Regions from separate parts of the Pseudomonas sp. GD03903 genome, predicted to be linked through region 1. Evidence: predicted binding sites of a transcription regulator. Region 1 holds the regulator's gene; each other region holds the start of a gene.

Region 1 (9,885 bases):
GTGACGTGATGGCTGAAGGCTTCCCGGACCGCATGGCCGTGGAAGGCAAGACTGCCGTCGACGTGATGTATGACGCCAACCGCCTGGGCCAGAAGAACGGCAAGGGCTTCTACGCCTACGAGACCGACAAGCGCGGCAAGCCGAAGAAAGTCACCGACCCGCAGGCTTATGAGCTGCTGAAGTCCATCGTCACCGAGCAGCGCGAGCTGAGCGACGAGGACATCATCAACTACATGATGATCCCGCTGTGCCTGGAAACCGTGCGCTGCCTGGAAGACGGCATCGTCGAGACCGCTGCCGAGGCCGATATGGGCCTGATCTACGGCATCGGCTTCCCTCCCTTCCGTGGCGGTGCCCTGCGTTACATCGACTCCATCGGTGTGGCCGAATTCGTCGCACTGGCCGACCAGTACGCCGACCTGGGTGCGCTGTACCACCCGACCGCGAAGCTGCGTGAAATGGCCAAGAACGGCCAGAAGTTCTTCGGTTGAGTGCGCAACGAATAGAGCGAGAGTGAATTTATGAGCCTGAATCCGAGAGACGCCGTCATTGTCGACTTCGGCCGCACCCCGATGGGCCGTTCGAAGGGTGGCATGCACCGCAACACCCGCGCGGAGAACATGTCCGCGCACCTGATCAGCAAGCTGCTGGAGCGTAACCCGAAGATCGACCCGGCTGAAGTCGAGGACGTGATCTGGGGCTGCGTGAACCAGACCCTGGAGCAGGGCTGGAACATCGCGCGCATGGCGTCGCTGATGACCCAGATCCCGCACACCAGCGCCGGCCAGACCGTCAGCCGCCTGTGCGGTTCGTCCATGAGCGCCCTGCACACCGCCGTGCAGGCGATCCAGACCGGCAACGGTGACGTCTTCGTCATCGGCGGCGTGGAGCACATGGGCCACGTCGGCATGATGCACGGCGTCGATCCGAACCCGCACATGTCCCTGTACGCCGCCAAGGCGTCGGGCATGATGGGCCTGACCGCCGAGATGCTGGGCAAGATGCACGGCATCACCCGCGAGGCGCAGGACAAGTTCGGTGTGCGTTCGCACCAGCTGGCCTGGAAAGCGACCCAGGAAGGCAAGTTCAAAGACGAAATCATCCCTATGGAAGGTTACGACGAGAACGGCTTCCTGAAGATCTTCGACTTCGACGAAACCATCCGTCCGGAAACCACCCTGGAAAGCCTGGCCGCCCTGAAACCGGCGTTCAACCCCAAGGGCGGCACCGTGACCGCGGGTACTTCCTCGCAGATCACTGACGGCGCTTCCTGCATGATCGTCATGAGCGCCCAGCGCGCCCAGGACCTCGGCGTGCAGCCGATGGCCGTGGTTCGCGCCATGGCCGTGGCGGGCGTTGATCCGGCGATCATGGGCTACGGCCCGGTTCCGTCGACCAACAAGGCGCTCAAGCGCGCCGGCCTGACCATCAACGACATCGACTTCTTCGAGCTCAACGAAGCCTTCGCTGCACAGGCCCTGCCGGTGCTGAAGGACCTCAAGCTGCTCGACAAGATGGAAGAGAAGGTCAACCTGCACGGCGGCGCCATCGCCCTGGGTCACCCGTTCGGCTGCTCCGGTGCGCGTATCTCCGGCACCCTGCTGAACGTGATGAAGCAGAACAGCGGCACCCTGGGCGTGTCCACCATGTGTGTGGGTCTCGGTCAGGGCATCACCACCGTCTTCGAACGCGTCTAAGCTTTCGTCGATGGGAGAGCCGGGGCCTTGTGCCCCGGCTTTCGTTTTTGTCGGGTGGGGATTGCCCGGCGGTCGCGCAATCAGCACAATCGCCGCCTTTTGGCCGGCCGAGGGAGAACCGACATGCACTTGCAGCCCGGACTGTATCGACACTACAAGGGACAGCAATACCGTGTGCTCGGCGTTGCCCGGCATTCGGAGACCGAAGAAGAGCTGGTGATCTACCAGGCGCTGTATGGCGAGTTCGGCCTCTGGGTGCGCCCGTTGAGCATGTTCACCGAGGCGGTGGAAGTGAATGGCGAGAAGGTTCCGCGATTCGCCCTGGTGAATGCCGAAGACGATCCGCTGGGTCTCCAGACTGGCCCGTCCGGCGAAACCCAAGCTTGACCTTGGCGCGACCGCCACTATATATAGCGGTGCCGCTCCAAGCGCCTCCCTCCTTGTAAATTCATCTTTTCGACGCAGGAATCTTCCGATCCATGGGTAAATCGCTGGTCATCGTGGAATCACCGGCCAAGGCCAAGACCATCAACAAGTACCTGGGCAACCAGTACGTGGTGAAGTCGAGCATCGGCCACATCCGCGACCTGCCCACCAGCGGCTCGTCCGCGTCGAAGGAGCCTGCGGCCAAAGGACGCAAGACGGCTGCCGAAGCGCCGGCCCTGTCGCCAAAAGAGAAGGCCAAGCGCCAGCTCGTCACCCGCATGGGCGTCGACCCGGAGCACGGCTGGAAGGCCAAGTACGAGATCCTTCCCGGCAAGGAAAAGGTGATCGAGGAACTGCGCCGCCTGGCCAAGGACGCCGACACCATCTATCTCGCAACCGACTTGGACCGCGAAGGGGAGGCCATTGCCTGGCACCTGCGCGAGGCCATCGGTGGCGATGACTCGCGCTACAAACGCGTGGTCTTCAACGAAATCACCAAGAAGGCCATTCAGGAGGCCTTCTCCCAGCCCGGCGAGCTGGATATCAACCGCGTGAATGCCCAGCAGGCGCGCCGCTTCCTCGACCGCGTGGTGGGCTACATGGTCTCCCCGCTGCTGTGGGCCAAGATCGCTCGCGGCCTGTCCGCTGGCCGCGTGCAGTCGGTGGCGGTGAAGCTGGTGGTCGAGCGTGAGCGCGAGATCCGCGCCTTCGTGCCGGAAGAATACTGGGAAGTGCATGCCGACCTCGGCACGCCGAAGAACGACAAGGTCCGCTTCGAGGTGGTGCGCGAGAAGGGCGAAGCCTTCAAGCCGCTCAATGAAGCGCAGGCCATGGCCGCCCTGGAGAAGCTCAAGGCTTCCAGCTACAGCATCGCCAAGCGCGAAGACAAGCCGACCTCGAGCAAGCCCTCGGCGCCTTTCATCACTTCCACCCTGCAGCAGGCCGCGAGCAATCGCCTGGGCTTCGGTGTGAAGAAGACCATGATGATGGCCCAGCGTCTCTACGAAGCCGGCTACATCACCTATATGCGTACCGACTCGACCAACCTGTCGGCCGACGCCATCGATATGGTGCGCGGTTTCATCGACAGCGAGTTCGGCAAGAAATACCTGCCGGCCAAGCCGAACTTCTACTCCAGCAAGGAAGGCGCCCAGGAAGCGCACGAAGCGATTCGTCCTTCCGACGTCAACCTGCGTCCGACCCAGCTGTCGGGCATGGAGCGCGACGCCGAGCGCCTTTACGACCTGATCTGGCGCCAGTTCGTGGCCTGCCAGATGCCGCCGGCCGAGTACCTGTCCACCACCGTCAGCGCCGCTGCCGGTGACTTCGAGCTGCGCGCCAAGGGCCGCATCCTCAAGTTCGACGGCTACACCAAGGTGCTGCCGCAGCAGAGCAAGCCGGGCGAGGACGACGTCCTGCCGGTCATGAACCAGGGCGACGCGATGAAGCTGCTCAAGCTCGACCCGAGCCAGCATTTCACCAAGCCGCCGGCACGCTTCTCCGAAGCCAGCCTGGTCAAGGAGCTGGAAAAGCGCGGCATCGGCCGTCCGTCCACCTATGCGGCGATCATCTCCACCATCCAGGAGCGCGGCTACGTCACCACCCACAACCGCCGCTTCTACGCGGAAAAGATGGGCGACATCGTCACCGACCGCCTCAACGAGAGCTTCTCCAACCTGATGGACTACGGCTTCACCGCCGGCATGGAAGAGAACCTCGATGACGTGGCCCAGGGCGAACGCGACTGGAAAAACGTGCTGGACGAGTTCTACGGCGACTTCCGCAAGAAGCTCGACCTGGCCGAGGCTGCCAACGACGGCATGCGCGCCAACCAGCCGACCCTGACTGACATCCCCTGCCGCGAGTGCGGCCGGCCGATGATGATCCGTACTGCTTCCACCGGCGTATTCCTCGGCTGCTCCGGCTACAGCCTGCCGCCGAAAGAACGCTGCAAGGCGACCGTCAACCTGATTCCGGGTGACGAGATCGCCGCGGATGACGAGGGCGAGTCCGAGTCCCGCGTGCTGCGTGGCAAGCATCGCTGCCCGATCTGCAGCACCGCGATGGATGCTTACCTGGTCGACGAGAAGCGCAAGCTGCACATCTGTGGCAACAACCCGGATTGCGCCGGCTACGAGATCGAAGAAGGCCAGTACCGCATCAAGGGTTACGAAGGCCCGAGCCTGGAATGCGACAAGTGCGGCAGCGAGATGCAGCTCAAGACCGGCCGTTTCGGCAAGTTCTTCGGTTGCACCAACCCGACCTGCAAGAATACCCGCAAGCTGTTGAAGAATGGCGAGCCTGCACCGCCGAAGATGGACGCCATCCGCATGCCGGAACTCAAGTGCGAGAAGGTGGACGACATCTACGTACTGCGTGACGGCGCTTCCGGCCTGTTCCTGGCTGCAAGCCAGTTCCCGAAGAACCGCGAGACCCGCGCTCCGCTGGTGGCCGAGCTGATCCCGCACAAGGAAGAGCTGGATCCGAAGTACCACTTCCTGCTCGCCGCGCCGGCAAAAGATCCGGATGGCCGCCCGGCGGTGATCCGCTTCAGCCGCAAGACCAAGGAGCAGTACGTGCAGTCCGAGGTCGACGGCAAGCCCACCGGCTGGCGTGCTTTCTTCGACGGCGGCAAGTGGAAGGTCGAAGACAAGCGCTGATGGAAGGCGCGCCCCGCCGAGGCGGGGCGTGCTTATACTGCCGAAGTCGACTGCAGAGGGCCCGGTCATGGCGAACGAACTCTATACCCGCACCAACCAGAAGCTGTTCTTCGCCGGTCTTGCCCTGGAAGCCTGGCGCAGCGCCGAAACGGCGCGTGCGATGAATGCCCAGGCGCGCATCCAGGCCGAGCGCGAAGCGGCGCTGTTCCATCTCTATGGTGCCGTGCTGGGTGTGGCCCATGAGATCGCCGGTTACTACCGCCTACCTCAGGCCGGTGCGCCGCGCGTCGAGATGCTGCTGAACGCCGAGGTTCTGGCCGCCGCTCCAAGCCCTGAGCTGGCGGAAATGGTCGAGCTGGCGCAGTCGCCAGAAGCCTGGCTGGGTCGCCTGCTGGCTGCCTATGCCGCGCTGTTCCAGCCGCCGAGCGAACCGAAGAAAGCCAAGGTCGATCCGACCCAGCCGCTGATCCAGGCGGTGAATGTCGACGACGAAGCGCCGATCGAGCTGGGCAACGACGAGCTGGAAACCTGGCGCAAATCCCTGAAGGAACTGGTGCTGCGCTTCCGCGCATCGCTCACCGAACTCTGACCCTCACCCTGACTCACGCGGAGCCGGCCTTCCGGTCGGTCCGTGAAAGCTTTGGCTAGGGTGCGGCGGATGTGGCTGTTACACTACGCGTTCTGCTGTGGAGAACGTCGCTATGCCAACCTCATTTCTGGAAATTGTCGAGCTGCCTGACGGGCGTATCGTGCTGCGTCGCGCGGACGAGGAGGAGGCGCTGGTGACCCTGGAGTTCTCCGCCGATGCCAAGGGCTTCCTGCAGGGTCAGCATATCGAGATCGCCAAGGCGATGTTCAATGTCGGTGTGCAGATGGCTGGCCGTCTCGCCGAGGGCGGAGACATGGGCGTGGACGACGAAGGTCCGCGCGTACTGCACTGAGTTCTGCCGCTTCGCCGCGCTCGCGGCGAAGCTTCCCGATCAGATCATCCCAGACGAATATTCAGGCTCTGCGCCTGGCCGGCGACGGCGGCGCGGGATAGTTGCGTGCGCGCTTTGGCGCTGAGATTCAGCCAGCTCACCACGGTGTGGCTATTGCCCAGGCGCAGCGCCTCGCAGGCCAGCGCCTGGGCGGCGGCCTGATCGCGGGCTGGCAGCAGCAGGATGCCCTGGCGGTTCAGGCCTGCCTTGCGCAGCCAATCCGGAGTCAGGCTCGACGGTGGGGCGATCAATGTCAGCCAGCGCGAGTCGCTCTCTTCACTGAGCTCGCGGAGCATCGGCGCCAGCAGCGTCAGGCATTGACCGGGGAGGCCACGCAGGGCGATTTCACTGAAGGCGCTCTCGTCGGCGGTGGGCTCGTCTTCCATCAGCTCCGGGAGCAGGGGAGCAGTACCGCTTGCCCAGAGTGCTTCCTGGAAGAGCGGGAGTTGCGGCAGGTTCTGCGGCTGCGGGTACTGCATGGATGTCTCCTGTTCAGCGACGGATCACGCCGACGCTCAAGCCTTCGATGACCAGTTCCTGTTCCTTGAGGTCGACCTCGATGGGGGCGAACTCCGGGTTTTCGGCGAGTAGCCAGACCTTGCTGCCTTCACGCTTGAAGCGCTTCACCGTTACCTCTTCACCCAGGCGGGCGACCACGATCTGGCCATTGCGCGCCTCGCGGGTGACGTGCACGGCGAGCAGGTCGCCGTCCATGATGCCGACATCCTTCATGCTCTGGCCGCGTACGCGCAGCAGGTAGTCGGCTGGCGGGTTGAAGAAGGTGGGATTGATCCGGCAGGTGTCGTCGACGTTCTGCTCGGCCAGGATCGGGGCGCCAGCGGCGACGCGGCCGATGATCGGCAGTTCATCGTCATTGGCAGCAGCCTTGGGTTCGAAGCCGGGAATGCGGATGCCGCGGGAGGCGCCCGGGGTCATTTCGATGGCGCCTTTGCGGGCGAGGGCCTTCAGGTGCTCCTCGGCGGCGTTGGGCGACTTGAAGCCGAGTTCCTGGGCGATTTCCGCACGGGTGGGCGGGTAGCCGTTGGCTTCCAGGCAGCGTTTGATGAAGGCGAGGATCTCGGCTTGGCGCGGCGTGAGCTTCAGCATGTCCATACTCTGGCTTTTTATACAGTGACTGGAATTATATACAGTGATGGCGGGCTGGCAATGCTTTTATCGCATGCGGCTGTCAGTGGTACGTTCGTGCATGTAACCTTTGGGCGTTGGCAAGCGTCTTGCTGCTAATAAGGTGTCTCGTCGCATTGCCATGATATTGGTAACAATCCATCGCACTTTGCTTGACAATACAAGACGCTGAAACGTATGTTTCAAACAAGTGTTTGTCAGGCGGAGTAGCCATGGCCCAGTCGGAAACCGTCGAACGCATCCTGGATGCTGCGGAACAGCTGTTCGCGGAGAAAGGCTTCGCCGAAACCTCCCTGCGTCTGATCACCAGCAAGGCGGGTGTGAACCTCGCGGCGGTGAATTATCACTTCGGCTCGAAGAAGGCGCTGATTCAGGCGGTTTTCTCGCGCTTCCTCGGGCCGTTCTGCGCCAGCCTCGAAAAGGAGCTGGATCGCCGCCAGGCCAAGCCCGATGCGCCGCGTGCCACCCTGGAAGAACTGCTGGAACTGCTCGTCGTCCAGGCCATGGCCGTCAAGCCTCGCAGCGGCAATGACCTGTCGATCTTCATGCGCCTGCTGGGGTTGGCGTTCAGCCAGAGCCAGGGGCACCTGCGCAAATACCTTGAAGAAGTCTATGGCAAGGTTTTCCGCCGTTTCATGCTGTTGGTGAATGAGTCGGCCCCGCGCCTGCCGCCGCTGGAGTTGTTCTGGCGCGTGCATTTCATGCTGGGTACCGCAGTGTTCAGCATGTCCGGTATCAAGGCCCTGCGCGCCATGGCCGAGAACGATTTCGGCGTGAATACTTCCATCGAGCAGGTGATGCGTCTGATGGTGCCGTTCCTGGCCGCCGGGATGCGTGCCGACAGTGGCGTCAGTGATCCTTCGCTGGCTGGCGCGCAGCTCAAGCCGCGCAGCAAATCCAGCAGCGCGCCCGCACCCGCCAAGGTTTGAACCTGGGCCCGGCCTTGCGCTGGGCTGCATCGGCCTGATCGGCTACAGTAGCCGGCCATGGCTGATCTCGATCTTCTCCATATTTCCCTTGCTGACCAGATGCTCTACGGCTTTGCCGCGGGGCGTCTTGTCGTGCGCTTCCCTGTATCCAGCGCCGCCAACGGCGCTGGGGAATGCAATGGTTCCGGATGCACGCCGCGCGGCTTGCACCAGGTTCGCGCGCGCGTCGGCGAGGGGCTGCCCAAAGGTGCGGTGCTGAAAGGGCGACGCTGGACCGGCGAGGTCTGGACGGCCGGGCTCCACGATGAGTTTCCCGGCCGCGACTGGATCCTTTCGCGCATCCTCTGGCTCAGCGGCTGTGAGCGGGGCCGCAACCGGATGGGTGAGGTCGATACCTTCCGCCGCTACATCTACCTGCACGGAACGCCGGACTGCGAGCCCATGGGCACGCCGCTGTCCCACGGATGTATCCGTCTGCGCAACGACGACCTGCTGGAACTCTTTCCCAGAGTTCCCCTCCATTGCCGGGTCCGAATCGAAGAAGCCGCCTGCCCCGAGTGGCGCGTGGCGCAATTGAATTGAAAGGAATGTACATGCAAGGCTCACTGATGCTCGACATCGGCGGCACCTGGCTCACTGCCGAGGACCGCCAGATCCTGCGCCAGCCGGAAGTCGGCGGCCTGATCATATTCGCCCGCAACATCGAGTCGCCGCGCCAGGTGCGCGAGCTGATGGCCGCCATCCGCGCGGTGCGCCCCGACCTGCTGCTCGCGGTGGATCAGGAGGGGGGCCGGGTGCAGCGCCTGCGCCAGGGATTCCTGCGTCTGCCAGCAATGCGTGCCATCGCCGATAACCCCAACGCCGAACGACTGGCTGAGCAGTGCGGCTGGTTGATGGCGACCGAGGTGCTGGCGGTGGGGCTCGACCTGAGCTTCGCTCCGGTGCTGGATCTGGACCACCAGCGCAGCGCCGTGGTCGGCAGCCGCGCCTTCGAAGGCAATCCCGAGCGTGCCGTTGCGTTGGCTGGAGCGTTCATCCGTGGCATGCGCGCCGCCGGCATGGCCTCTACCGGCAAGCATTTCCCTGGCCATGGCTGGGCGGAAGTCGACTCCCATGTGGGGATCCCCGAGGACGAGCGCACGCTGGAGCAGATTCGCGCCGTCGACCTGGTGCCATTCCAGCGTCTTTCCGGCGAGCTGGATGCGCTGATGCCGGCACACGTGATCTACCCGCAGGTCGATCCGAATCCGGCCGGCTTCTCCCGACGCTGGCTGCAGGACATTCTGCGTGGCGAACTGGGCTTCGACGGGGTGATCTTCAGTGATGACCTGTCCATGGCTGGCGCCCATGTGGTCGGCGATGCCGCCAACCGCATCGAGGCTGCGCTGAGCGCAGGCTGCGATATGGGGCTGGTGTGCAATGACCGCGCCTCCGCCGAGCTGGCCCTGAGCGCCCTGCAACGCCTGAGGGTCACCGCGCCGCAGCGCCTTGAGCGCATGCGTGCCAAAGCCTGGCCGGGCATCGAATACAAGCAGCTGCCGCGCTGGCAACAAGCCGTGGGTGAGCTGCGTGCCGCACAACTGATCGACTGATAGCGATCTGCTGCGCGTCGGCATAACTGCGTTGGAAGGCTGGATCAGACTGCTCATTGACCTGAAGTCAACTCCGCGTCCAATCCATCCTTCCGCCTTGTTCTGCTCTAGCTCGCGCGATCGCAGGGATAATTTGAGGATAGAAGCATGACTGTCTACGCCATCATCGGCGGTACCGGTCTGACCCAGCTGGAAGGGTTGACCCTGAAGGACGCCATCGAACTGGACACCCCTTACGGCTCGCCCTCGGCGGCCATCCAGCGCGGCGAATTTGCCGGGCGCGAGGTGCTGTTCCTCGCCCGTCATGGTCATCCGCATCGCTTCCCGCCGCACCAGGTGAACTACCGTGCCAACCTCTGGGCGCTGCAGCAGGCCGGTGCCGAAGCCATCCTGGCAGTGAACGCCGTGGGCGGCATTCACGCCGCCATGGGCAGTGGTCACCTGTGTGTGCCGCA
Region 2 (9,885 bases), on a different contig from region 1:
CGATCCTTGCCCGGTGAACCCGGACTCGCACGTCTGGCGTTCTGGGTCCTGGCGGGTGCTGCGCTGGCCCTGGCGCTCGCCGCGGCGGGCATGGCGCTGGCGATGTTCCTGGTGCTGGGCAGTGATATCGGGGCGCTGAGCGATTACGGCCGCTTCCACGCCATCCTGGTTCCCGCCGTCCTGTGCAGTGCGTTGTTCGCGCTGGGGCAGATATTCTGGCTGATGCTCCGCAGCTGCCGCGCCCGCGTGGTACTGGTTGTGCTCTACGCGCCTTTCGCGCTGCTGATCTGGGTGGGCTTCACCGGGCCGTACCTGTTCTCGCTGTCGGTGGCCGAGCTGGTCATCTACCTGCTGGGAGGCTGAGCGCTCCCGGTAGGATGGGTATCGCTGCGCTCCACGCCATCCTACGAAGCAGTATTCCTGCAAGACTTCCTGGCGCCGCCGGACTCTGCAGGGCGAATAACGCCTCAAGCGTTATCCGCCGCCTTGGGGGATCAACCCCCGGCGCGTTCGCACCAGCCGAGGTTGGTCTTGGCGGCGCGGACCTGTCGCAGGTAGCCGTCGCAATCTGCCGGGGGCAGGTAGCGATCGCCGCTGTCGCAGATGGCCGTGTTGTCCTCCTGGGGGCCGCCGTAGCGCTTGGCATCCTCGATTATCGACTCCAGCGTGCTGCGGCAAGCCTTGCCCTGGCCGAGTTTGGCCTGGGTCAGGGCCAGGTCGTTGCGGGTAGTGAGTTCCTCCAGCCAGTGGAGGGTGGCCTTGCAGTCGCTCAGCAGCGGAGCGAGCAGGCGCTCGGCGCCGGCGTAGTCCTTGCTGTCATAGAGCCTCTTGAAGCGATTGCGGGTCTGGCGCAGGGCCGCAGTGCTGCAGCCGGCTGCCGGCTTCAGGTAGCTGCCGCCGAAGCTGGCACGGGCGCCGCAATAGCCCCGGCAGCTCTCGTTCTGCTCGTTGTCGACCTCGATGCCGTTGCTCTGCAGCTTGAACTTCACGTTGCAGACGCCTTCCTGCCAGTCCTCGCGCAGGTTGGCTTCGCCGTTGCGGATGCTGCCGTCCAGCGAGCAGGAATGGCCGTTAGCGCCGAGGGATTCGAGGCTGAAGCTCTGCTGGCCATTGACAGCCTTCTGGATGATCAGGCTGCCCCATCCGCCCTTGGCCAGGTATTCCCCGGCGGGCAGCGTGGTGTCGGCGGCTTGGGCGGTACTGGCGAGAGCGGCGAAAAGCAGGGAGAGCAGCGAGCGTCCGTTCGATTTCATGGGTCCATCCAGGGTTTGCATGACTGGGGCACATGATACCGCTGCGAGCCGGTGGCTAGTGGAAATCCCGGCTGCGCACATCCAGCCCTTCCAGCAATCCGCTCAAATCCGTCAGCCGCCCGGCGATCACATGGCGCACGCCGTCCTTGGCTTCCAGGGTGCCGTCCACCTGCATCAGGCGGGCGCTGAGGAAGGGGCGGCGCTGTTGTTCGGCAAGGTCGCGCCAGACGATCACGTTGATCATGCCGAACTCGTCTTCCAGGGTGACGAAGGTGACGCCGCTGGCCGTCCCCGGCCGTTGCCGGCCGACCACCAGGCCGGCGACACGCACCGGGCGATCAGCTTCGAGCTTGAACAGGTCCCGCGAGCTGCGGCAGCGGCGGGCCCTGAGGGCGCCGCGCAGCAGGGTCATGGGGTGTGGGCCGAGGGTGGTGCCGAGGGTCGCGTAGTCGGTGAGCAGGTCTTCGCCACGGCTGGGCAGCGGCAGGCTGACCGGTGCTTCTTCGGTGACCTGGCCGGCGAACAGCGGCAGTTGCGGCTCGACCCCGGCGATCGCCCAGCGCGCCTTGTGCCGGTGGCCGGCGAGGCCACGCAGGGCGCCGGCGTCGGCCAGTTGCTCGCGGGCGCGGTTATCCAGGTGGGCGCGCAGGCAGAGGTCGGCGGCATCGGCGAAGGGGCGTTGCTCGCGGGCCTGGGCAATGGCATCGGCGACTTCTTCACGCAGCCCGCGCACCATGCGCAAACCGAGGCGGATCGCCGGCTGGCGTTCGGCGATGGGTTCCAGGGTGCAGTCCCAGTGGCTGTGGCGCACGTCCACCGGGCGAATCTCCAGGCCATGGCGGCGGGCATCCTGCAGCAACTGGTCGGGGCTGTAGAAACCCATGGGCCAGCTGTTGATCAGTGCGCAGGTGAAGGCCGCCGGCTCGTGGCATTTCAGCCAGCAGCTGGCGTAGGTAAGCAGGGCGAAGCTGGCGGCGTGGGATTCGGGGAAACCGTAGCTGCCGAAGCCCTTGATCTGTTCGAAGATGCGCGCGATGTACTCCTGCTCGTAGCCCTTGGCGGTCATGCGTTCGAATAGCCGTTGGCGGTGCGGCTCCAGGCCGCCGTGGCGTTTCCAGGCGGCCATGGAGCGGCGCAGGTGGTCGGCTTCGCCGGGCGTGTATTCGGCGGCGATGATCGCCAGTTGCATCACCTGTTCCTGGAACAGCGGCACGCCGAGGGTGCGCTCGAATACTGGCTTGAGTTCCTCGGAGGGATAGACGACCGGCTCTTCCTTGTTCCTCCGGCGCAGGTAGGGATGCACCATGTCGCCCTGGATCGGGCCGGGACGGACGATGGCGACTTCGATCACCAGATCGTAGAACGTCTCGGGTCGCAGGCGCGGCAGCATGGCCATCTGCGCGCGGGACTCGATCTGGAACACGCCCACGGTGTCGGCGCGGCTGATCATCGCGTAGGTCTCCTTGCACTCCTGCGGCAGGGTGGCGAGGGTCCAGTGCTTGCCGCGATAGTCGGCGATCAGGTTGAAGCAGCGGCGCAGGGCACTGAGCATCCCCAAAGCGAGCACATCGACCTTGAGCAGACCGACGGCGTCGAGGTCGTCCTTGTCCCACTGGATCAGGGTACGCTCGGGCATGGCGGCGTTTTCCACCGGCACCAGGGTTTCCAGCGGTTGCTGGGAAATGACGAAACCGCCGGGGTGCTGCGACAGGTGCCGGGGGAAACCGACCAATTGCCCGGTCAGCGCCAGCACTCGCCGCAGGATCGGGCTCTCCGGATCGAAGCCGGCTTCGCGCAGGCGGTCGGTGTGCGGCGCTTCGCGGCTCCAGGCACCGCAGCAGTCGGCCAGCGCGCCGACCTGATCCGGCGGCAATCCCAGCGCCTTGGCTACGTCACGCACCGCGCCGGCGCCACGGTAGGTACTGGCCACGGCGGTGAGCGCGGCGCGCGTGCGGCCATAGCGGCGGAACACGTACTGGATGACTTCCTCGCGGCGGTCGTGCTCGAAGTCGACGTCGATGTCCGGCGGCTCGTTGCGCTCGCGGGAGATGAAGCGTTCGAACAGCAGGTGCACGTGCTCGCGAGTCGGGTCCAGCTCGGTGATGCCCAGGGCGAAGCAGACCACCGAGTTGGCCGCCGAGCCGCGTCCCTGGCAGAGAATGCTTTGGCTGCGGGCAAAGGCGACGATGTCGTAGACCGTGAGGAAGTAGCTGTCGTACTTAAGCTCGGCGATCAGCGCGAGCTCATCCTCGACACGCTGGCGGACGGCGGCATTGGCGCCGTCTTTCCAGCGGCACAGGATGCCTTCCTCGGTCTTCTCCCGCAGCCAGGTGGTGGGCGTGTGGCCTTCGGGCACCAGCTCGCGCGGATACTGATAATCCAGTTGACCGAGATTGAAGCTGCAGCGCTCGGCGATCTTCAGCGTCTCCGCCAGCAACTCGGCCGGATAGATCGCCGCCAGCGCCTCCTTCGTTCGCAGATGTCGCTCGCCGTTGGGATAGAGGTACTGTCCGGCCTCGTGCACCGGCAGGTGCTGGCGGATAGCGGTCATGCAGTCCTGCAGGGCGCGGCGGCCACGGATGTGCATGTGCACGTCGCCGCAGGCCACGGCGGGGATGGCCAGGCGCGCGGCCTGTTCGCGCAGGCGGCACAGCTTGCCGGCGTCGTCCGGGCCCTTGTGCAGTTCGACGCCCAGCCACAGGCGCTCGGGGAAGCGTTCGCGCAGCCACAGGCCGTCAACGTCCTGGTCGTCTCGCGGCAGCCAGATCGCCAGCAGGTGCTCGAGGTTGTCGTCGAAGTCCGCGCGCACCAGACGGTAGCTGCCTTTCTCGGCGCGACGGCGGGCATGGGTGAGCAGGCGGCAGAGGTTTTCGTAGCCAGTGAGGTTCTCCGCCAGCAGCACCAGTTTCGGGCCCTGCTCGATGCTCAGTTCGCTGCCGGTGATCAGGGGGATCTCGGTTTCCTTCGAGGCCTGCCAGGCGCGGACGATGCCGGCCAGGCTGCATTCGTCGGTGATCGCCAGGGCGCGGTAGCCGAGCTTCTTCGCTCGCCCGAACAGCTCGGCGGCGCTGGAGGCGCCGCGCTGGAAGCTGAAGTTGGACAGGCAGTGCAGCTCGGCGTAGCCGGGGCCTTCATCCGGCGCGTTCATGCGAACCAGCCGTGCAGCAGCAACGGGCCGTCTTCGCCCACCGGGCGAAACACCCAGGCGCGCTGCCCGCTGCGGGTGCGTACCTGGTAGTAGTCGCGGCGGATGTCCTCGCCGTCCCACCAGCCGGATTCGATGCGTTCAGGCCCGGCCAGCAAAGTCGGGGCGAACTCGCGCAGCGGTTGCGGCTCTGCCAGCAGCCAGCCGGGGCGCGGGACCTCGGCAATGGGCAGGTGTGGCGTGGCGTTGCCTTGCCAGGCGCGCTCCGGGCGATGGTCGGCGAGGCCGCCGAGGCTGTGCACGGCGTCGTCGCCCAGTCGCGCGCGCAGGCGTTCGCGCAGTTGTTCCCAGGGTTGGGATTGCTGCGGGCGGTCGTCGAACAGCTCGCGGTGCTGCGGCACGAAGGGCGGCAGGTCTTCGGCCAGTAGCCGCACGCTGTGCACCGGGGCGCGCAGTTGCAATTGCTCCAGGCGGCCACGGCTCAGCTCGAAGAGCATCGCCGCTTCGCGCTCGGCGCTGAGCAGGCCCACCGGCATCTGGGTGTCCGGGCCGTCGTGGTGCTCCAGGTGCAGGACGAAGCGCTGCACGCCGCTGTCGCGCCCGACGAGGAAGGCGCCGAGGTCGGCGGTCAGGCGGCGCAGCGGGAAGAGCAGGGCCTGGGTGGATTCCACGTCGAAGTTCAGCTCGATGCGCGACTCGAAGCTGTCCGGCGGCCGGTAGAACTCCAGGGCCAGCGGGCGCTGGCCGAGCAGGGTATCGACCTGCCGCAATACCTGCGGCGGGAAGCGCCGGGCCAGGCTCTCGCGCGGCAGGGCGAGCAGTTGCTGCAGGTTGCGCAGGCCCATGCGGCCCAGCGAAGTGGCGGCGTCGCGCTCCAGGCCCAGGCGCTCCAGCGGCATCCTGCCCAGGTACTGGTGCAGTTGCTGGTTGTCGTGGATTGCCACGCCGTCGTGACCATTGGCGAGGATGCGTGCGGCGGCTGGATTGGGCGCGGCGGTGATGCGATGACGGAAGCCCAGGGCGCTCAACTCCTCGCGCAGCCGCGCCTCGAAGCGCGGCCAGGGGCCGAACAGTTGCAGGCTGGACTGTACTTCCATCAGCAGCGCACGCGGGTAGTGCTGGCTGACCTGCGAGCTGAAGCCGTAGGCCCAGGCGGCCAGCAGGTCCTGCCAGCGCTGCACTTCGCCCAGGTCGTACTCGGCGGTTTCGAAATCGCGGCTCAGAGCCTGGGCGGCGGTGAGCGACTGGCCGGGCTTGAGCCCCAGCGCCCGTGCCGCCGGGTTCACCGCCTGCAGCACGCGGCGTTGCGCTGGTCCGGTGAGCAGCGCCAGGGCCGCGTCCGGCTCGGGACGGCCACGGAGCGCGCCGTCCATCGCCAGTTGCGGCAGGAGAATGCAGGCCCAGAGCATGCCGGCCTCAGTGCCAGGGCAACGGGATGGGCCGCGCCGGCGCCAGCCCGCCACGGCACTTGAGTACGCGCAGCTGTGCCGGGGTGGCGTCCAGCGCCAGGCGCAGTGCGGCGGGCGATGGGTTGAGCGCTTCACGCTGCGAGCGGTAGGCGATGGCCAGGGTCTGCCCGGTCTCGGCAGCTACCTGCAGGCGGCGCAGGGCGCGGTCGTCGGCCTGCTGCGGCCAGCACAGCACGGCGCCACAGCTGCCCGAGCGCAGGCACTGCTCGGCGGCCCAGAGGGCATCTCGACCTGTGGCGCGGACGATGCTCAGTTGGTCGAGCAGCACACCGGCCGCCTGCCAGGCTGCCGGGTAGGGCACGTGGGGTGGGCCGACCAGCACGATGCGCTCGCCGGCTGCACTGAGCCGCGCGAGGGTCGGCCAGACCAGTTGAAGTTCGCCGACGCCTTCCTGGGCCAGGAGGATTTCGCTGAGCGCGGCTTCTGGCCAGCCGCCCGTGGGCAGGGCTGCGTCCAGCGTAGGGTGGCCGGTGGGCTGCTGGCTGGGTGGCAGGCCCTGGGGCTGGCCTTTCCAGACCTGGCGCTGGTGGAACAGGGTGTCGAGCGCGACCACGCTGCCCATCACGGCCTCCCGGCCGGCGAGCGGCGACGCTCATGCGCCCGGCAGAAGGGCCGGGGGCGAAGGATGGGTGGGTGTTGCATGGGGTTGCTCGGAAATAACTGTATGGATGTACAGTTTATCCGGTGGGGTGGCGCCGTCAATGGCGGTTGGTCTGGATGGGGCTGGGTGCGCTGGCGTTCTGTAGGAGCGGACTCCGTCCGCGATGTGTGTGCCTCGCGCTTTTGTTTCCCGCGTCGCGCCGGAGTGCGCGCAGGCTTCCTGTTTCGCCCCCTCGGGCGAGTCACTTTGCCAAACGACGCAAAGTAACCAAAGGTCTTGCCCCTCCATCCGGTTTTCGCTTAAGCGAAAAATTCCCTCGTTGAAGCGAAGTTTCAGGGGCACGCTGCGACGGGCCATCCCTGGCCCATCGCAGCTCTCGCGACATCCATGTCGCTCAACCCCTGAAACTCCGCTTCAACGAGGCCTCCTGAAAGGGGCGTTCGGCGTGTGTGGATATTTCTCTGGAAATCTTCAAGGGCCAAACCTAATCCAAATCCAGAGCTGTTCGTTCATAGGAGCGCAGCTTCTCCGCGATGTGCTTGGTCGAGACAACACGAAAAAACAACAAAGAAAAACCATAGGTCCAGGCGCGCAACCGCCCCTTACAGGAGGCCCCTCGACGCCACCATTTTCGGGGTTTGGCGGCATGGATGCCGCCAGAGCCGCGATGGGCCAGGGATGGCCCTTCGCGGCGTGCCCCTAAAATGGTGGCGGCGAGGGGGAACCCAGCGAAGCCGGGCCGTATGTCGGGGCAAGCGCTTTTGGTTACTTTTCTGGCGTTTGAGAAAAGTGACTCGCCCGAGGGGGCGAAACAAGAAGCCTGCGCGTACACCTAAGCGGCGCAGAAACGCCCAACCCGAAGCCAGGCATGCTCCGCTCCTGCAGGGAATGCCAGGCGATGGGCTACAGCAACAGATACCCCAGCGGCGCCTTGAACTGCGGCGGATCGGCAACGAACTTCAGCCGCTCTGGCTTCCACCACCCCGGCAACAACCGCCGCACGGCGGGCTGGTTGAATCGATCATCGAGCAGGTAAATCACCCCCGAATCCGTCGGCGTGCGGATCACCCGGCCGGCCGCCTGGACGACCTTCTGCAAGCCGGGGAACAGGTAGGTGTAGTCGTAGCCGTCGCCGAACATGCCCTGCATGCGCTGCTTGATCTCCTCGTTGACCTCGTTCACCTGCGGCAGGCCCAGCGTGGCGATGAAGGCGCCGATCAGGCGGTCGCCCGGCAGGTCGATGCCTTCGCCGAAGGCGCCGCCGAGCACGGCGAAGCCGATGCCCTGCGAGTGCGGGGTGAAGCGGTCGAGGAAGGCCTGGCGCTCGATCTCGTTCATGCTGCGCGACTGCACCCAGCGCGGAATATCCGGGTGCTCGGCGGCGAAGCGCTCCAGCGCCTGCTGCAGGTAGGCGTAGCTGCTGAAGAACGCCAGGTAGTTGCCGGGGCGTGCGCGGAACTGCCGGGCCATCAGCGTGCTGATCGGCGACAGGCTGGCCTCGCGGTGCTGGTAGCGGGTGGACAGGTTGCTCAGCGCGTGGACTTCCAGTTGCTCGGCGCGGAAGGGCGATTCCACTTCGCGCCAGGTGGTGTCTTCCGGCAGGCCGAGCAGGTCGGCGTAGTAATTGGCCGGGTTCAGCGTGGCGGAGAACAGCGTGGTGCTGTGGGCCGCCTCGAAGCGCGGTTCGAGGAAGGGCGCCGGCACCACGTTGCGCAGGCATAGGGTGGAGAGTGTGCGCTGGCCGCTGCCGTCGTGGCGGGTGATGTCGAACAGCGAGTGCGGTCCGTAGGCTTCGGCCAGCCGGCAGAACAGCATGGCATCGAGGTAGAAGCGCAGCAGTTCGGCCTCGTTGCCGGTGGGCTGGTCGGTGAGGTGGTCGGTGATGGCGCTGACGGCTTTCTGCAGCGCGGCGATGAACAGGTCCGGCACCGTCGGGTAGATCTGGTAGTCGACCTCCTGGTCGCGGTGCATCTGGTTCCAGTGCCGGCCGACGCGCTCCAGCACGCCTTTCAACCCGGCCGGGGCGACCTTGCGCAGGGCGTTGAACTCGGACTGGTCGAGCTCGGCGCTGTACATGCCGCGGCCGCGCTCGATGAGGTTGTGCGCCTCGTCCACCAGCAGGGTGACCTTCCAGTCGTTGAGCACGGTAAGGCCGTAGAGCAGGGCGCTCATGTCAAAGTAGTAGTTGTAGTCGCCCACCACCACGTCGGCCCAGCGGCACAGTTCCTGGCTCAGGTAGTAGGGGCAGACCTGGTGCTGCAGCGCCACCTCGCGCAGTGCTTCCTGGGTCAGCCAGCGCTGCTTGAGCGCGGCCTCGCGGGCGGCGGGCAGACGGTCGTAGAAACCCTTGGCCAAGGGGCAGGAGTCGCCGTGGCAGGATTTGTCCGGGTGTTCGCAGGCCTTGTCGCGGGCGACGTGTTCGAGCACGCGCAAGGGCTGCGCGGCGTCCTGCTGGCGCAGGGTCGCCAGGGCGTCGAGGGCCAGGCGCCGGCCGGGGGTCTTGGCGGTGAGGAAGAACAAGCGGTCGAGCTTCTGCCCGGGGAAGGCCTTGAGCTGCGGGAACAGGGTGCCAAGGGTCTTGCCGATGCCGGTGGTGGCCTGGGCCATCAGCGTCTGGCCGTCGCGGGCGGCGCGGTACACCGATTCGGCGAGCATGCGCTGGCCCTGGCGGAAGTCCGCGTAGGGGAAGCGCAGTGTTTCCAGCCCCTGGTCGCGCTCGACGCGGTGGGCGCTTTCCTGCTCGGCCCATTTCACGAAGCGGCTGCATTGCAGCTCGAAGAAGGTCCGCAGGTCATCGGCGGCGAAGCGCTCGCGGAATAGCGTTTCCTTCTGGGTGATGACGTTGAAGTAGACGACGGCGAGATCGATGGCATCGATCTCCAGCGTCTGGCACAGCAGCCAGCCGTACACCTTCACCTGTGCCCAGTGCAGCAGCCGGTGGTTCTGCGGGATGCGTGCGACGTCGCCGCGGTGGGTCTTGATCTCTTCCAGCAGGTTGGCGTCGGGGTCGTAGCCATCGGCGCGACCGCTGACCACCAGCCCCGGATACTCGCCGCGCAGCGGCAGCTCGGCGATATAGCCAAGCCCCCGCCGCGAGACCACCGTGGCGTGCCCGGCCATGCCTTCCTGGGCGGTGGGCGCGGGGGTGAAGCGCAGGTCGAGGTCACCTTCCTTGGCGGTGAATTCGCACAGCGCGCGCACGGCGACGGCGTAGCTCATTGGCTTTCGTCCGCCTCGCCCTGCCAGCGCACGTAGCAGACTTCCACCGGCATGCCGTGCTCGGCGCAGAAGGCCAGCCAGCGCTTCTGATTATCCTGCAGGCGGTCGCCGGGGCCTTTCACTTCGATCATCCGGTAGCGTGCCTCGCCGGGCCAGAACTGGATCAGGTCGGGCATGCCGGCGCGGTTGGCCTTAGGG
Region 3 (9,885 bases), on a different contig from region 1:
ATGGCGCAGACGATGATGCAGTTGTCCTTCTTGTCGCGGACAACCTCCATCTCGTATTCCTTCCAGCCGATCAGCGATTCGTCGATCAGCAGTTCGTTGGTCGGCGACAGGTCCAGACCACGGGTGCAGATTTCCTCGAATTCTTCGCGGTTGTAGGCGATGCCGCCGCCGGTGCCGCCCATGGTGAAGGACGGACGGATGATGCACGGGAAGTTGACCTTCTCCAGCACGCCGTAGGCTTCTTCCATGGTGTGGGCGATGCCCGAGCGCGGGCAGGCCAGGCCGATGTCACGCATAGCCTTGTCGAAGCGCGAACGGTCTTCGGCCTTGTCGATGGTGTCGGCATTGGCGCCGATCATTTCCACGCCGAACTGTTCCAGAACGCCGTGGCGCTCCAGATCCAGGGCGCAGTTCAGAGCGGTCTGGCCGCCCATGGTCGGCAGCAGCGCGTCAGGGCGCTCCTTCTCGATGATCTTGGCGACGGTCTGCCACTTGATCGGCTCGATGTAGGTGGCGTCGGCCATGGCCGGGTCGGTCATGATGGTGGCCGGGTTGGAGTTCACCAGGATGACACGGAAGCCTTCTTCCTTCAGGGCCTTGCAGGCCTGCGCGCCGGAGTAGTCGAACTCACAGGCCTGGCCGATGACGATCGGGCCGGCGCCGAGGATCAGGATGCTCTTGATGTCTGTACGCTTGGGCATGGGACTCTCGTTGCAATATTCAGGAAAGGGTTGCGCTGGCCAGCTTCACGCCAAAGCCGACGAACAGGGCGCCGACGCCACTCGAGGCGCCGGCAGCCAGCCGTTGCCGCCGACGGAACCAGGCCGCCAGACGCACACCGGAGAAAATCAGGAAGCTGAGGTACAGGGCGCTGATGATCTCGAGGATCGTACCCAGCACCAGGAACGACAGGCCGGGATAGGCGTAACCCGGGTCGACGAACTGGATGAAGAAGGAGATGAAGAAGAGGATCGCCTTGGGGTTGGACAGGCTCAGCAGCAGTGCCTTGCGGAACGGCTGGTTGACGTCCACTTCCCTGGCCGGCGCGGCGGCCGCTTCCAGTGGGTGGCGCAGCTTCTGCCAGCCACCACGGAGCATGCCGATGCCCAGATAGAACAGGTAGGCGGCGCCGACGTACTTCAGGCCCAGGAACAGCATCGGCTCGGCCTTGAGGACCGAGGCGATACCCAGTGCCGACAGGAACATCAGGATCGCATCGCCGAGGAACACCGCGCTCGCCGCCCGGTAGCCCGAGGCCACGCCGCGCTGGGCGGCGGTGGCGAGGACGAACAGCGAGTTCGGCCCCGGCAGCAGGACGATGAACAACGTACCCAGGACGTAGGTCCAGAGGTCGGTGATTCCCAGGGTCGGCATCATCTTCTTTCCCTCTTCCGTCTCTCTCGAAAACAGCCGGGACTCAGCGGCGCTCGGCCATCGCCGCGATGAAGCGGTCGAACAGCGGAGCCACATCGTGCGGGCCGGGGCTGGCTTCCGGGTGACCCTGGAAGCTGAAGGCCACCTTGTCGGTGCGCTCGACGCCCTGCAGGGTGCCATCGAACAGCGATTTGTGGGTGGCACGCAGGTTGGCCGGCATGCTCGCTTCATCCACGGCGAAACCGTGGTTCTGGCTAGTGATCATCACCACGCCCGAATCCAGGTCCTGCACCGGGTGGTTGGCGCCATGGTGGCCATGGCCCATTTTCACAGTCTTGGCGCCGGAAGCCAGAGCCAGCAGCTGGTGACCCAGGCAGATGCCGAAGATCGGCGTCTCGGTGTCGAGGAACTCGCGGATCGCCTGGATGGCGTAGTCGCAAGGCTCGGGGTCGCCAGGGCCGTTGGAGAGGAAGATGCCGTCCGGATTCAGAGCCAGCACTTCGCTGGCCGGGGTCTGCGCCGGCACCACGGTCAGGCGGCAGCCACGGGCGACCAGCATGCGCAGGATGTTCAGCTTCACACCGAAGTCATAGGCGACCACGTGGTACGGCAGGTCGGCGGCGGCGATTTCCGGGTGGCTGTCGGTGTCCAGGTTCCACACGCTGGAGCGCCACTCGTACTTCTCGGTGGAGGACACGACTTTCGCCAGGTCCATGCCCTTCAGGCCCGGGAAGCCGCGCGCCAGTTCGAGGGCTTTTTCCTCGGTGGCGTCGTCGCCAGCCAGGATGCAGCCGTTCTGCGAACCCTTTTCGCGCAGGATGCGAGTCAGGCGACGGGTATCGATACCGGCGATGGCGACGGTGCCGTTCTCTTTCAGGTAGTCCGGCAGGGACTGCTTGTCGCGCCAGCTGCTGGAGAGCAGCGGCAGGTCGCGAATGATCAGGCCGGCAGCCCAGACCTTGTTCGACTCGGCGTCTTCCGGGGTAGTGCCGGTGTTGCCGATGTGCGGGTAGGTCAGGGTGACGATCTGTTGGGCGTAGGAAGGATCGGTAAGGATTTCCTGGTAGCCGGTCATGGCGGTGTTGAACACCACCTCTCCGACGGTCTGACCGTCGGCGCCGATGGCTTCACCGCGAAAAACGCTGCCGTCGGCAAGTGCAAGTATGGCTGGCTTAGTCAAGAAGACCTCCCGTAGTTCAAGCCTGGCTGGGCGTGCGCAGATTGTAAAAAAGCGGGATGACATCAGAAGAAGTCATCCCGCTTTTTATGTGATTCATGCTGCGCTGCTTTTAGTGGACACACTAAAGCTGTAGTTTACAGAAATGCGACATCATGGTCCACCTTTTGCACGACGTACGGCCATGCCGCTCAGCGAAGGCCGAGTACGTCCTGCATGTCGTACAGGCCGTTGGCCTGCCCTTCCAGCCATTGCGCGGCACGCACGGCGCCACGGGCAAAGGTCATGCGGCTCGAGGCCTTGTGGGTGATTTCCACGCGTTCGCCGTCGGCGGCGAACAGCACGGTGTGGTCGCCCACCACGTCGCCGGCACGCACGGTAGCAAAGCCGATGGTCTCGCGCGGACGAGCACCGGTCTGGCCTTCGCGACCATAGACAGCGACCTTCTCCAGATCACGCCCCAGTGCATTGGCAACGACTTCGCCCATGCGCAGCGCGGTGCCGGACGGCGCATCGACCTTGTGGCGGTGATGCGCTTCGAGAATCTCGATATCCACATCGTCACCCAGAACGCGGGCGGCGGTGTCGAGCAGCTTCAGGCAGAGGTTCACGCCGACGCTGTAGTTGGCCGCGAAGACTATCGGGATGTCTTTCGCCGCTTCGTTCAGCAGTTCCTTCTCCGCCGCGGAGAAGCCAGTGGTACCGATAACCATGGCCTTGCCGGCCTTGCGGCAGACTTCCAGGTTCTTCAGGGTCACGGTCGGGTGGGTGAAGTCGATCAGCACATCGAACTCGTCGACCACCTTGGCGAGATCGCCCGACAGCGGCACGCCGATACGGCCCAGGCCGGCCAGCTCGCCCGCGTCAGCACCCACCAGGGTGCTGTCCGGGCGGTCCACCGCTGCAGTCAGGCCAGCGCTGCCACCAGTCTGCTGCACGGCCTCGATGAGGGTCTTGCCCATGCGCCCGGCGGCACCCATTACAGCTATACGTCGCATAAAAACAGCTCCAGGCTGCAAGCCGCAGGCTGCAGGCGACAGACTCCTGAAGCCTGCCACCCACCGCCTGCCGCAGAAGTTAAAGGTCGTCGAAGAAGCGCTTCATGCCCTCGAACCAGCCACTGGCCTTGGGCGAGTTGGAAGAGTTGCCCTGCAATGTATTGCGGAACTCCTCGAGCAGCTCGCGCTGGCGCTTGTCCAACTGCACCGGAGTCTCCACCACGACACGGCACATCAGGTCGCCAGCACCGCCGCCACGCACCGGGGCAACGCCCTTGCCGCGCAGACGGAACAGCTTGCCGGTCTGGGTACCTTCAGGGATCTTCAGCTTCACGCGACCATCGAGCGTCGGCACTTCCAGCTCGCCGCCCAGCGCAGCATCAGCAAAGCTGATCGGCACTTCGCAGTACAGGTGCTTGCCATCGCGCTGGAAGATGTCGTGCTCGCGCACGTTCACCACCACGTACAGGTCGCCCGCCGGGCCACCATGAGCACCGGCTTCGCCTTCGCCGGTCAGGCGGATGCGGTCACCGGTGTCGACGCCAGCCGGGACTTTCACCGACAGGGTCTTGTGCTCTTCCACACGGCCCTGACCATGGCAGGAGCCACAAGGGTCGGTGATCATCTTGCCGCTGCCATGGCAACGCGGGCAGGTCTGCTGCACCGAGAAGAAGCCCTGCTGCATGCGCACCTGGCCGATACCACCGCAAGTGGTACAGGTGACCGGCGTGGTACCAGGCTTGGCGCCGCTGCCGCTGCAGGTCTTGCAGCCAACCAGGGTCGGAACGCGGATGGTCACGGTGGTGCCGCGAACGGCATCTTCCAGGTCCAGATCGAGGGTGTAGCGCAGATCGGCGCCACGGGCCGGACCGCCACGGGAGCCGCCGCGTCCACCACCGCCACCGAAGAAGTCGCTGAAGACATCGCCGAAGATGTCCGAGAAACTCGCGCCACCGAAGCCAGCTCCGCCGCCACCCATCTGCGGGTCGACACCGGCGTGGCCGTACTGATCGTAGGCCGCACGCTTGCTGGCGTCGGACAGGACTTCGTACGCCTCGTTGGCCTCCTTGAATTTATCCTCGGCCTCCTTGTCGCCGGGATTGCGGTCCGGGTGGAACTTCATGGCGAGCCGGCGATAGGCCTTCTTCAGGTCCGCTTCGCTGGCGCCACGCTCGACACCCAGTACCTCGTAAAAATCACGTTTGGCCATAAATTCTTTGCACCTTGAAAACCTCTCCCCCAGACACGCCAACGCGGGAGCAAGCCCCCGCGTGACGTTTCATGCGCACCGACACGCTGGTCGGTGCGCCGGAGCGGAAGCAAGCACGCGGCTTACTTGTTCTCCTTGACCTCTTCGAACTCGGCGTCGACGACATCGTCGCCAGCCTTGTCGTCAGCGGCCTCGCCCTGAGCGGCAGCACCCGGCTGCGGCTGTTCGGCGTACATCTTCTGCGCCAGCGGAGTGGATGCCTGGGACAGCGCATTCATCTTCGCCTCGATCTCGGCCTTGTCGTCGCCTTTCACGGCAACTTCCAGCTCGCCGAGGGCTTTCTCGATGGCGGCTTTCTCCTCGGCGGTGGCCTTGTCGCCAGCCTCGGTGACCATCTTGCGAGTGGCGTGGACCAGCGCATCACCCTGGTTGCGGGCAGCGGCCAGCTCCTCGAACTTGCGGTCTTCCTCGGCATTCGCCTCGGCGTCGCGGACCATCTGCTGGATCTCGTCCTCGGACAGACCGGAGGAGGCCTTGATCACGATGGACTGCTGCTTGCCGGTGGCCTTGTCTTTGGCGCCGACGTGCAGGATGCCGTTGGCGTCGATGTCGAAGGTCACTTCGATCTGCGGCACGCCGCGCGGAGCCGGCGGGATGTCGGCCAGGTCGAACTTGCCCAGCGACTTGTTCTGCCCGGCCTGCTTGCGCTCGCCCTGCAGCACATGGATGGTCACGGCGCCCTGGTTGTCATCGGCAGTGGAGAACACCTGCGACTTCTTGGTCGGGATGGTGGTGTTCTTGTCGATCAGCGCGGTCATCACGCCACCGAGGGTTTCGATACCCAGGGTCAGCGGGGTGACGTCGAGCAGCAGCACGTCCTTCACGTCGCCGGCCAGTACCGCGCCCTGGATGGCAGCACCCATGGCAACGGCTTCGTCCGGGTTGACGTCCTTGCGCGCTTCCTTGCCGAAGAACTCGGCAACGGTCTTCTGCACCAGCGGCATGCGGGTCTGGCCGCCGACCAGGATCACTTCGTCGATCTTCGAGACGTCCAGGCCTGCGTCTTTCAGCGCAACGCGGCACGGCTCGATGGTGCGGGTGACCAGGTCTTCCACCAGGGATTCCAGCTTGGCGCGGGAAACCTTGACGTTCAGGTGTTTCGGGCCGGAGGCATCAGCGGTGACGTACGGCAGGTTGACGTCGGTCTGCTGGGTCGAGGACAGCTCGATCTTGGCCTTCTCGGCAGCTTCCTTCAGGCGCTGCATGGCCAGCGGGTCGCCCTTGAGGTCCATGCCGGATTCTTTCTTGAACTCCTCGACGAGGTAGTCGATCAGGCGCAGGTCGAAGTCTTCACCACCGAGGAAGGTGTCACCGTTGGTGGCCAGTACTTCGAACTGGTGCTCGCCGTCGACTTCCGCGATCTCGATCACGGAAACGTCGAAGGTACCGCCACCCAGGTCGTAGACGATGATGGTGTGGTCGCCCTTGGCCTTGTCCAGGCCATAGGCCAGCGCAGCCGCGGTCGGTTCGTTGATGATGCGCTTGACGTCCAGACCGGCGATACGACCGGCGTCCTTGGTGGCCTGACGCTGGCTGTCGTTGAAGTAGGCCGGAACGGTGATGACCGCTTCGGTGACCGGCTCGCCCAGGTAGTCCTCGGCGGTCTTCTTCATCTTCTTCAGGACTTCGGCGGAGACCTGCGGCGGAGCCATCTTCTGGCCCTTGGCCTCGACCCACGCGTCGCCGTTGTCAGCCTTGACGATCTTGTACGGGACCATCTTGATGTCTTTCTGTACGACTTCTTCTTCGAAGCGACGGCCGATCAGGCGCTTGACCGCGTACAGGGTGTTGGTCGGGTTGGTCACAGCCTGGCGCTTGGCCGGCTGACCTACCAGGATTTCGCCGTCGTTGGCGTAGCCGATGATCGACGGGGTGGTACGAGCGCCTTCGGCGTTCTCGATGACCTTGACGTTACCGTTCTCCAGGATGGACACACAGGAGTTGGTGGTCCCCAGGTCGATACCAATGATTTTGCCCATATTTCACTCTCCAGAAATTAGATTCCGCGCTGACCCTGTTGCGGGTCTTTGGCTCGGTTGATTACCCAGATGGGGACCGGGTGGTGGATTTCAAGCCTTCTCGTCGATCGAAGGCGGAGTTTGTTCCGGTGCCTTGCTGACCACGACCATTGCCGGGCGCAGCAGGCGACCATTGAGCAGGTAACCCTTCTGGAACACCTTGACCACGCTGCCCGGCTCGAGACGGATGCTCTCTTCCATGGCCATGGCCTGGTGATGTTCCGGGTTGAACGGCTCGCCGTGCGGGTCGACTGGCTCGAGGTTGTAGCGCACCAGCGTGTCGTGGAACATCTTCAGCGTCAGCTCGATGCCTTCGCGCATCGGCTTGATCGCCTCGTCTTCCGGATTCGACATCTCCAGCGCACGCTCGAGGGTATCGACGACCGGCAGCAGGTCACCGGCGAATTTCTCCAGGGCGAACTTGTGCGCCTTCTCCACGTCCTGCTCGGCACGACGGCGGACGTTCTGCAGCTCGGCAACGGCGCGCAGGCTCTGATCCTTCGCCGCGGCGACCTGTTCTTCCAGTTCCAGCACGCGGGCGTTCAGATCCCCGGTAGCGCCGGCGTCCGGCTGCTCGTTGAACTGGGAATCCTGAGTCTGTTGTTCGTCAGACATGCCACTCTCCTAAAAAAAGAAAATAAGCCTTTGAAAACAAGGCGAACCCAATGGTCCGCGGCTCTGCCGTGTATATGGGGCGCCTTTCTCCGACTTCAAGGGCCGGCACTTCAGGGGCCGGCATATCGGCGACGCGGAGGGAATTGCCAGCGACAAAAAATACTGTATAAATAACCAGACCTATCTACGGAGCCACCGCCCATGCTGGTTCATCTTTCCGTTCACAACTACGCCATCGTCGAGCACCTCGATCTCGAGCTCGCCGCCGGCATGACCGTGATCACCGGCGAGACGGGCGCCGGCAAGTCGATCATGCTCGACGCCCTTGGCCTCGCCCTGGGCGACCGGGCGGACAGCGGCGCGGTACGCCCTGGCTCCGACAAGGCGGACATTCTCGCCAGCTTCGATGTCAGCGCGATTGCCGAGGCCCGCGACTGGCTCGCCGAGCGCGACCTGGAACAGGACGGCCCGTGCATCCTGCGCCGGGTGATTACCGCCGAAGGCCGCTCGCGCGCCTACATCAACGGTACGCCCTGCCCGCTGGGCGACCTCAAGCATCTGGGCGAACTGCTGATCGACATCCACAGCCAGCACGAGCACCAGTCGCTGCTCAAGGCCGACACCCATCGCCGCCTGCTCGACGAATACGCCGGCAGCCAGGATCTGGCGCGCCAGGTACACCTCGCCGCGCAGCGCTGGAAGCAGACCCGCCAGGAGCTCGACCGCCTGTCGCGCAACGGTGACGAGCAGCGTGCCCGCCACCAGTTGCTCAGCTATCAGCTGGAAGAACTGGAAAACCTCGGCCTGGGCGACAACGAGCTGGAGTCACTGGAAGCCGAACACAAGACCCAGAGCAACGCCGGCAGCCTGATCGCAGCCTGCCGCCAGGTAGTCGAGCTGTGCAGTGAAAACGATGCCGGCAATGTGTTGTCAGCGCTGACCTCCAGCCTCAATCGGCTCACCGCCTTCCAGAGCCAACCGGCCGCCCTGGGCGAAGCGGTGAACCTGCTGTCCAGCGCGCAGATCCAGGTGGAAGAAGCCATCGGCGAGCTGAACCGCTTCGTCGATCACTTCGATGCCGACCCCATGCGCCTGCAACAGCTGGAAGAGCGCATGGACGCCATCTATAGCCTCGCCCGCAAGCACCGCGTACAGCCACACGAGCTGCAGGACCTGCAACAGCGCCTGCTGGACGAACTGGAAGCGCTGAACGCCGACGACGAAGCCGTGGAGCGCCTGGGCGACGAACTGGCCGCCTATGCCCGCCACTACCAGGAGAAAGCCGACGAGCTCAGCCATATCCGCCAGGACGCGGCACCGAATCTGGCCAAGGCCGTGGAAGTGGAAATGCAGCGCCTGGGCATGCCCGGCGGGCGCTTCGCCATCGAACTGCGCCAAACCAGCTCGGAAGAACCGCAGGTCAGCGGCCTGGAGCAACTGGAGTTCCTGGTCAGCGCCAACCCCGGGCAGCCGATGAAGGGCCTGGCCAAGGTCGCCTCGGGTGGCGAATTGTCGCGCATCAGCCTGGCGATCCAGGTGATCACGGCACAAACCTCGCGCACCCCCACCCTGGTCTTCGACGAAGTGGACGTCGGTATCGGCGGCCCCACCGCCGAAGTGGTCGGCCAGCTGCTGCGTCGCCTTGGCGATCGCGGCCAGGTACTGACCGTTACCCACCTGCCGCAGGTCGCTGCCCAGGGCCACCAGCACCTGTTCGTGCACAAGGACCGCGACACCAGCGAAACCCGCACCGCCGTGGCCAATCTCAAGAAGGCCGAACGCATCGAGGAAATCGCCCGCATGCTCGGCGGCGTCGACCTGACCAAGGAATCCCTGGCCCACGCACGCAAGATGGTGGACTCCGCCGTACAAGGCTGATCATTCCCAATCACCTTGGGCCTCTTTGTAGGAGCGAGCTCGCTTGCGAACGGGTTTCCCGGCCTATTCAGCGCCGTGCGGTTCGCGAGCAAGCTCGCTCCTACAAAAGAACTGCACAAACGAAAACGGCGACCCAAGGGTCGCCGTTTCTGCATCCGCGTGCGCTTACTTCTTCTTGCGCACGTAGAGCACCAGATTGTGATCGACGAGCTCGAAGCCGCGCTCCTTGACGATCTCCTTCTGGCGTTTCTCGATTTCCGAGTCCATGAACTCGATGACTTCGCCGGTATCGACGCAGACCATGTGGTCGTGGTGACCGCTGTCGGCCAGTTCGAAGACGGCATGGCCGCCGTCGAAGTTGTGGCGCACCACCAGGCCGGCGGCTTCGAACTGGGTCAGGACACGATAGACAGTGGCCAGACCGACGTCCTCACCCGCCTCCATCAGCGCTTTGTAAACATCCTCTGCGCTCATATGGCGCTGCTCGGCGGAATCGAGCATCTGGAGGATCTTGACGCGCGGCAGTGTGACCTTCAGTCCGGCTTTGCGCAGTTC

Evidence for each region. The regulator LexA, encoded in region 1, represses DNA repair genes until DNA is damaged. The targets are predictions, from matches to a motif close to CTGTNTNNNNANACAG.
Region 2: the regulator LexA is predicted to act here: its motif matches at 6,528-6,543, upstream of imuA (translesion DNA synthesis-associated protein ImuA).
Region 3: the regulator LexA is predicted to act here: its motif matches at 7,615-7,630, upstream of recN (DNA repair protein RecN).

Annotation. Positions count from the first base shown of each region.
Region 1 covers NZ_JAOCBT010000027.1:28,645-38,529, forward strand. Annotated here, with positions in the region: gene fadB (fatty acid oxidation complex subunit alpha FadB) at 1-491, shown strand, start outside; gene fadA (acetyl-CoA C-acyltransferase FadA) at 522-1,697, shown strand; gene N5C91_RS28380 (DUF1653 domain-containing protein) at 1,821-2,084, shown strand; gene topA (type I DNA topoisomerase) at 2,177-4,783, shown strand; gene N5C91_RS28390 (DUF6586 family protein) at 4,851-5,372, shown strand; gene N5C91_RS28395 (hypothetical protein) at 5,485-5,724, shown strand; gene sulA (SOS-induced cell division inhibitor SulA) at 5,769-6,242, opposite strand; gene lexA (transcriptional repressor LexA) at 6,256-6,870, opposite strand; gene N5C91_RS28410 (TetR/AcrR family transcriptional regulator) at 7,122-7,838, shown strand; gene N5C91_RS28415 (L,D-transpeptidase) at 7,896-8,420, shown strand; gene nagZ (beta-N-acetylhexosaminidase) at 8,432-9,430, shown strand; gene N5C91_RS28425 (S-methyl-5'-thioinosine phosphorylase) at 9,578-9,885, shown strand, end outside.
Region 2 covers NZ_JAOCBT010000024.1:20,968-30,852, reverse strand. Annotated here, with positions in the region: gene N5C91_RS27080 (hypothetical protein) at 1-363, shown strand, start outside; gene N5C91_RS27075 (hypothetical protein) at 495-1,253, opposite strand; gene N5C91_RS27070 (error-prone DNA polymerase) at 1,309-4,401, opposite strand; gene N5C91_RS27065 (DNA polymerase Y family protein) at 4,398-5,807, opposite strand; gene imuA (translesion DNA synthesis-associated protein ImuA) at 5,815-6,429, opposite strand; gene N5C91_RS27055 (ATP-dependent DNA helicase) at 7,372-9,687, opposite strand; gene N5C91_RS27050 (VRR-NUC domain-containing protein) at 9,684-9,885, opposite strand, start outside.
Region 3 covers NZ_JAOCBT010000008.1:234,054-243,938, reverse strand. Annotated here, with positions in the region: gene carB (carbamoyl-phosphate synthase large subunit) at 1-701, opposite strand, end outside; gene leuE (leucine efflux protein LeuE) at 721-1,374, opposite strand; gene carA (glutamine-hydrolyzing carbamoyl-phosphate synthase small subunit) at 1,418-2,554, opposite strand; gene dapB (4-hydroxy-tetrahydrodipicolinate reductase) at 2,743-3,549, opposite strand; gene dnaJ (molecular chaperone DnaJ) at 3,629-4,759, opposite strand; gene dnaK (molecular chaperone DnaK) at 4,882-6,798, opposite strand; gene grpE (nucleotide exchange factor GrpE) at 6,889-7,452, opposite strand; gene recN (DNA repair protein RecN) at 7,654-9,330, shown strand; gene fur (ferric iron uptake transcriptional regulator) at 9,496-9,885, opposite strand, start outside.